Regions from separate parts of the Actinacidiphila glaucinigra genome, predicted to be linked through region 1. Evidence: riboswitches for the same ligand, from Rfam matches in the RefSeq annotation. Region 1 holds a riboswitch; the other holds the start of a gene.

The links. A riboswitch is a leader RNA that binds a small molecule or an ion and turns the genes downstream of it on or off. The one in region 1 is predicted to bind cobalamin.
Region 2: another riboswitch for cobalamin. It lies ahead of OIE69_RS15445 (ribonucleoside-diphosphate reductase subunit alpha); the one in region 1 lies ahead of OIE69_RS30025 (cobalamin biosynthesis protein).

What each region holds. Positions count from the first base shown of each region.
Region 1 covers NZ_CP109144.1:6,673,977-6,677,377, reverse strand. Annotated here, with positions in the region: gene OIE69_RS30035 (inorganic phosphate transporter) at 1-1,087, shown strand, start outside; gene OIE69_RS30030 (hypothetical protein) at 1,126-1,368, shown strand; cobalamin riboswitch at 1,524-1,650, shown strand; gene OIE69_RS30025 (cobalamin biosynthesis protein) at 1,705-2,691, shown strand; gene OIE69_RS30020 (cobyric acid synthase) at 2,688-3,401, shown strand, end outside.
Region 2 covers NZ_CP109144.1:3,536,479-3,539,879, forward strand. Annotated here, with positions in the region: gene mctP (monocarboxylate uptake permease MctP) at 1-64, shown strand, start outside; gene OIE69_RS15440 (GlxA family transcriptional regulator) at 122-1,093, opposite strand; cobalamin riboswitch at 1,341-1,500, shown strand; gene OIE69_RS15445 (ribonucleoside-diphosphate reductase subunit alpha) at 1,631-3,401, shown strand, end outside.

The DNA.
Region 1 (3,401 bases):
GACGGCGGTGGCCATGTCCGCCGTGCTCAACCTCGTCGGCGCCTTCCTCTCCGTCGAGGTGGCGAAGACGATCTCCGGCGGCATCCTCGACGAGAGCGCGGGCATCAAGCCCGAGGTGATCTTCGCGGGACTCGTCGGCGCGATCGTCTGGAACCTGCTGACCTGGCTGGCGGGCCTCCCCTCCAGCTCCTCCCACGCCCTCTTCGGCGGCCTCATCGGCGCCTCCGTCGCCTCGGCCGGATTCGGCTCGATCAACGGTGACGCGGTCGTCATGAAGGTCCTGATCCCGGCCGTCTGCGCCCCGCTGGTCGCCGGGGTCGGCGCGATGCTGGCGACCCGGCTGACCTACCGCATCGGCCGCAACGCCGATCCGGCCGCCACCGCCAAGGGATACCGGGCCGGGCAGATCGCCTCGGCCGGCCTCGTCTCCCTCGCCCACGGCACCAACGACGCGCAGAAGACCATGGGTGTCATCACCCTCGCCCTGATCGCCGGCAACGTCGTCGCACCCGACTCCGACCCGCCGCTGTGGGTCATCGTCTCGGCGGGCATGGCGATCGCGCTCGGCACCTTCATCGGTGGCTGGCGGATCATCCGCACCATGGGCAAGGGCATCACCGACATCCAGCCGCCGCAGGGCTTCGCCGCCCAGACCGGCGCCGCGACCGTCATCCTGGCCTCCTCGCACCTCGGCTTCTCGCTCTCCACCACGCAGGTCTGCTCCGGCTCCGTCATGGGCGCCGGCGTCGGCCGCAAGGGCGGCGTCGTCCGCTGGAGCACCGCGGGCCGGATGTTCGCCGCGTGGGGGCTCACCCTCCCGTCCGCGGGCCTGGTCGCCGCGGGCGCCGCGCTCCTGGCCGACCAGGGCGACTGGGGTGTCACGACGGTCGCCGTCCTGGCGCTCGCCGCGTGCACCGCGATCTGGATCGCCTCCCGCCGCAAGCCCGTCGACCACACCAACGTCAACGAGGCCCACGACGCCGAGGAGCCGGGCGTCATCACCACGGCCATCGCCGCCGTGATCCCGCCGCCCGCGGGCCTGACCACGACCGCCGCCGACACCGACCCCGCCAAGGCCTCCGCCTGACGGCGGCAGCCGCACCGGCCCCGGAAGGAACCAGCACCATGCACATCGACTGGGCTGCCCTCGGCTCCGTCTTCGGCGTCAGCCTCGCCGTGACCGTCGGACTCGTCGGCCTGTTCACCCTCGGCATCGTCGGCCTGTCCAGGCAGGGCACCGCCGGCGGCGGCGAGGCGGGCACCTCCGCCCCGGGTGGCACCACCGCCCTGGCCCGCACCGGCGCGTACCTGTGCTTCGCGCTGTGCGCGGCGGCGGTGGCGTACGGGATCTATCTGATCGTCGCCTGACCCGCACGTCCCCGCGCACCGCGGTGTGAAGTTGACCTCAGCTCCCGGCCTTCCGGCCGTGAGCTGGGGTTTCTTCTTTTCCACAGGCTGTCGCGATGAGTTGACGGGCCGGAGCGGGGCGTGGTGGTATCGGAACCGCCAAACGGCGGCAGGAGAGGAAGTCCGGTGCGAATCCGGCGCGGTCCCGCCACTGTCACCGGGGAGCGGACCCCCGCCCATGGCCACGGCCCCGACTCGGGGCTGGAAGGCCGGGGGTGCCGCCGATCCGGGAGCCAGGAGACTCTCGTCGCCGGTCACGTCGAACCAGGGCGCGGACCCTGAGTGAGGACTCCTGTGATGCGCGGCTCCGGCCGTTCACCCGACACCGGCGCCGCGGCGCCGTGCGCGTTCGCCACCGGTGCCACCCTCGGCTGGCTCGCCGACCTCGCCCTCGCCGACCCGCGCCGCGGTCACCCCGTGGCGGTGTTCGGGAACGCCGCCGCCGGCCTGGAGCGGGCGCTGTGGCGCGACCACCGCGGCCTCGGCGCCCTCCACACGGCCCTGTGCGCGGGCGGCGCGGTGGCGGCCGCGGCCGGGCTCCAGCGTGCCGTGCGCCGTTCCGGCGCGGCGTCCGTCGCCCTGACGGCGGCGGCGACCTGGGCCGTGCTCGGCGGAACCTCCCTGGTACGCGAGGCACGGGCCGTCGGCGCCGCGCTGTCCGCCGGTGACATGGAGGCGGCGCGCGAGCGGCTGCCCCATCTGTGCGGCCGCGACCCGCAGGCGCTGGACGAGGCTCAACTGGCGCGGGCGGTCGTGGAGTCCGTCGCGGAGAACACCTCGGACGCCGTCGTGGGCGCCCTGGTGTGGGGTGCGCTGGGCGGCGTGCCGGGGCTGGTGGGCTTCCGGGCGGTCAACACCCTCGACGCGATGGTGGGTCACAAGTCGCCGCGGCACCGGCGGTTCGGCTGGGCCGCGGCCCGGCTGGACGACGTGGCCGGCTACCCCGGTGCCCGGCTGACCGCCGCGCTCGCGGTGCTGGCCGGCCCCGACCCCCGGCGGGCGTGGCGGGCCTGGCGCAGGGACGGCTCCCGGCATCCCAGCCCGAACGCGGGGCCGGTGGAGGCCTCGTTCGCGGGGGCGTTGGGCGTACGCCTCGGGGGGACGCTTGCCTATGGCGGGCGGGTGGAGCACCGGCCCGTGCTGGGGGCGGGGAACCGGCCGGTGGAGGTACGGGACATCGAACGGGCGGCGCGGTTGTCGCGGCGGGTCGGCGCGCTGGCGCTGGCGGTCGCGGTGGGCGGGCGCCTGGCGTGGGGCGCGGTCGCCCGGAGGAGGGACTCATGAGGGGCGGGGGCCTGCTGGTCGCGGGGACCACGTCGGACGCCGGCAAGAGCGTCGTCACGGCGGGGATCTGCCGGTGGCTGACGCGGCAGGGCGTTTCCGTGGCGCCGTTCAAGGCACAGAACATGTCGCTGAACTCGTACGTGACCCGCGAGGGCGCCGAGATCGGCCGCGCGCAGGCGATGCAGGCCCAGGCGGCGCGCGTGGAGCCCTCGGCCCTGATGAACCCGGTGCTGCTCAAGCCCGGCGGGGACCGGACGAGCCAGGTCGTCCTGATGGGGCGCCCGGTGGGCGAGATGAGCGCGCGCGGCTACCACAACGGGAGCCGCGCGCAGCTGCTGGAGACCGTCACCGGCTGCCTGGAGGAGCTGCGCGGGCGGTACGACGCGGTGATCTGCGAGGGCGCCGGCAGCCCGGCCGAGATCAACCTGCGGCGGGGCGACATCGTCAACATGGGCCTGGCGCGGGCCGCCCGGCTCCCGGTGGTCGTGGTCGGCGACATCGACCGGGGCGGGGTCTTCGCCTCGTTCTTCGGGACGACGGCGCTGCTCGCCCCCGAGGACCAGGAACTGGTCTGCGGCTACCTGGTCAACAAGTTCCGCGGCGACGTGTCCCTGCTGGAGCCGGGGCTGGAGATGCTGCGCGGGCTGACCGGACGCCGCTTCTACGGGGTGCTGCCGTTCCGGCACGGCCTCGGCATCGACGAGGAGGAC
Region 2 (3,401 bases), 3.1 Mb from region 1:
CTTCACGGCCGACGCCGGCGACCCGGGCGTGCAGAAGGACCTGCCGGTGGGCGCCGGTCACTGACCGCCGCACCGGCCACGATCACGGGCCGCCGCCCTGGGACGGGGCGGCGGCCCGTCGTCATGCGCTACGGGCCGGCTCCGGGCAGCGGAAGGTGCGGCGGTACGCCTGGGGGGTGGTGCCCACCCAGCGGGCGAAGTGGTGGCGCAGGGTCGCCGCGTTGCCGAACCCGGCGCGCGCGGCCACGGCGTCCACCGTCTCGTCGGTGCCCTCCAGCAACTCCCGGGCCAGCAGCACCCGCTGACCCAGCAGCCAGCGGTAGGGCGTCGTACCGGTCTCCTGCTGGAAGCGGCGCGCGAAGGTGCGCGGCGACATGTGCGCCCGGGCGGCCAGCTCGTCGACGGTGACCTCGCGGTCCAGGTGCCGTTCCATCCACGCCAGGACCTCGCCCACGGTGTCGCAGTGGGTACGCGGCAGCGGGCGGTCGACGTACTGGGCCTGGCCCCCCTCCCGGTGCGGCGGCACCACCATGCGCCGGGCGATGGCGTTGGCCACGTCGCTGCCCTGCTCCTTGCGCACCAGGTGCAGGCAGGCGTCGATCCCGGCGGCGGTGCCGGCCGAGGTGATCACCGGGTCCTCGTCCACGTAGAGCACGTCGGGCTCGACCCGCACCCGGGGGTAGCGCCGCGCCAGTTCCTCCGCGTGCTTCCAGTGGACGGCGCAGCGGCGGCCGTCCAGCAGGCCGGCGGCGGCCAGCGCGAAAACCCCCGAGCAGACGCTGAGCACCCGCGCCCCGCGTCCGACGGCACGGTTCAGCGCGTCCAGCAGCTCCGGCGGGTACTCCCGGTCCACATAGGAGTCGCCGGCCGGCACCGCGACCAGGTCGGCCTCCTCCAGCCGTTCCAGTCCGTGCCGGGTGCCGATGGTGAACCCGGCGGGCGTCGTCAACGTCGGGCTCTGCGCGGAGGCCACGGCGAAGTCGTAGGCCGGCAGACCGTCGTCCGACCGGTCGATTCCGAACACCTCGCAGACGACTCCGAGTTCGAAGGGATGGACTCCGTCGAGCAGGACCACGGCCACGTTCTGCAGCATGCCTCCAGGATGGCAGACCGGCCGTCGGGGCGTGGCAGGATTTCGCGGTAGCACGTCAGTCCTGCCACTCCCGGCGGGGCCCCGCGAGGAGCACAGTCGAAGGCATGGAAACCTTCCTCGCCACCGTCACCGCACTGGTCTTCTTCCTCGCCCTGGCGCTCGCCGCGCTGACCGGGCGCGTCCACGACTCCCGCGACGGCCACGACTGGCACCGGTGAACCCGTCGCTCTGTAACCGCGTCGACACAACATCTGGTGGTGTCACCAGCGGGCGCCACTAGATGTATGCTCAACTCCGCTGTCGCCGCAGGGGAAGCCGGTGAGAATCCGGGACTGCCCCGCAACGGTGTGCGGGCGCCTGAAGGCGTGCCCGCGAGTCCGAGTACCTGCCGACGGCACCGTCCGGCGCGCCGTCCGGACGGTGAAGTGTCCGGGCCTCGCGGGTTGGGCCGGCGGACGCGCCGCGGCATGCCCTGGCCTGCCCCACGTGCGCCCCGCCGCTCCTCCGCGTCGCCGCCGTACGAGGGAGAGAGCACACGTGACCATCGCGCCCGCCGCACCCGCCACCGCATCGGACCCCGCCTCAACCGGAGCCGACCTGCTGCGCGTCCTGACGGAACTGACCGCAGACCTCACCGACACCGACCCCGGCCGGGTCGCCGCCGCCGCGCTGCGCGGCCGCAGCGCCACGGCGGACGAGGCGGAACTGCGGGCGCTGGCCACCGAGGCCGCCGCCGGGCTGATCGCGGAGGACCCGCAGTACTCGCGGCTCGCCGCCCGTCTGCTCACCCTGGCCATCGCCGACGAGGCCGCGGGCGAGGGCGCGGTCTCGTTCTCCGCGTCCATCGCGGTCGGCCACCGCGAGGGCCTGATCGCCGACGGCACCGCCGCCTTCGTCGCCGAGCACGCCGCGCGGCTGGACGCGCTGGTCGACGCAGCGCTCGCCGACGGCGCCGACGACCGCTTCGGCTACTTCGGCCTGCGCACCCTGCACAGCCGCTACCTGCTGCGCCACCCGATCACCCGCCAGGTCATCGAGACCCCGCAGCACTTCATGCTGCGCGTCGCCTCCGGCCTGGCCGAGGACGGCACCAGCCGCTCGGTGGACGAGGTCGCGGCGCTTTACGGCCTGATGAGCCGGCTGGACTACCTGCCCAGCTCCCCCACCCTCTTCAACTCCGGCACCCGGCACCCGCAGATGTCCTCCTGCTATCTGCTGGACTCCCCGCTGGACGAGCTGGACTCCATCTACGACCGCTACCACCAGGTGGCCCGGCTGTCGAAGCACGCCGGCGGCATCGGCCTGTCCTACTCCCGCATCCGCTCGCGCGGCTCGCTGATCCGCGGCACCAACGGCCACTCCAACGGCATCGTCCCGTTCCTGCGCACCCTCGACGCCTCCGTCGCCGCCGTGAACCAGGGCGGCCGGCGCAAGGGCGCGGCCTGCGTCTACCTGGAGACCTGGCACGCGGACCTCGAGGAGTTCCTGGAACTGCGCGACAACACCGGCGAGGAGGCGCGCCGCACCCACAACCTCAACCTGGCGCACTGGATCCCGGACGAGTTCATGCGCCGCGTCGACACCGACGGCACCTGGTCGCTGTTCTCCCCCGCCGACGTTCCCGAGCTGGTCGACCTGTGGGGCGAGGAGTTCGACGCCGCCTACCGCAAGGCCGAGGCCGCGGGCCTCGCCCGCAGGACCCTCCCGGCGCGCGAGCTGTACGGCCGCATGATGCGCACCCTGGCGCAGACCGGCAACGGCTGGATGACCTTCAAGGACGCCTCCAACCGCACCGCCAACCAGACCGCCGAGCCCGGCCGCGTGATCCACTCCTCCAACCTCTGCACGGAGATTTTGGAGGTCACGGACGACGGTGAGACCGCGGTCTGCAACCTCGGCTCGATCAACCTGGGCTCCTTCGTGGGCAGGGACGGCGGCGCCGGGGAGGAAGTCATCGACTGGGAGCGGCTGGACGCCACCGTCCGCACCGCCGTGACCTTCCTCGACCGCGTGGTGGACATCAACTTCTACCCGACCCGCGAGGCGGCCTCCTCCAACGAGCGCTGGCGCCCGGTGGGTCTGGGCGCGATGGGCCTGCAGGACGTCTTCTTCAAGCTGCGGCTGCCCTTCGACTCCGCCGAGGCCAAGGCGCTGTCCACAAAGATCGCCGAGCGCATCATGCTCGCCGCGTACGAGGCCTCCTGCGACCTGGCCGAGCGCCACGGCCCGCACCCCGCCTGGTCGCAGACCCGCGCCGCCCGCGGCGTGCTGCACCCGGACCACTACGACACCGAGGAGAACTGGCCCG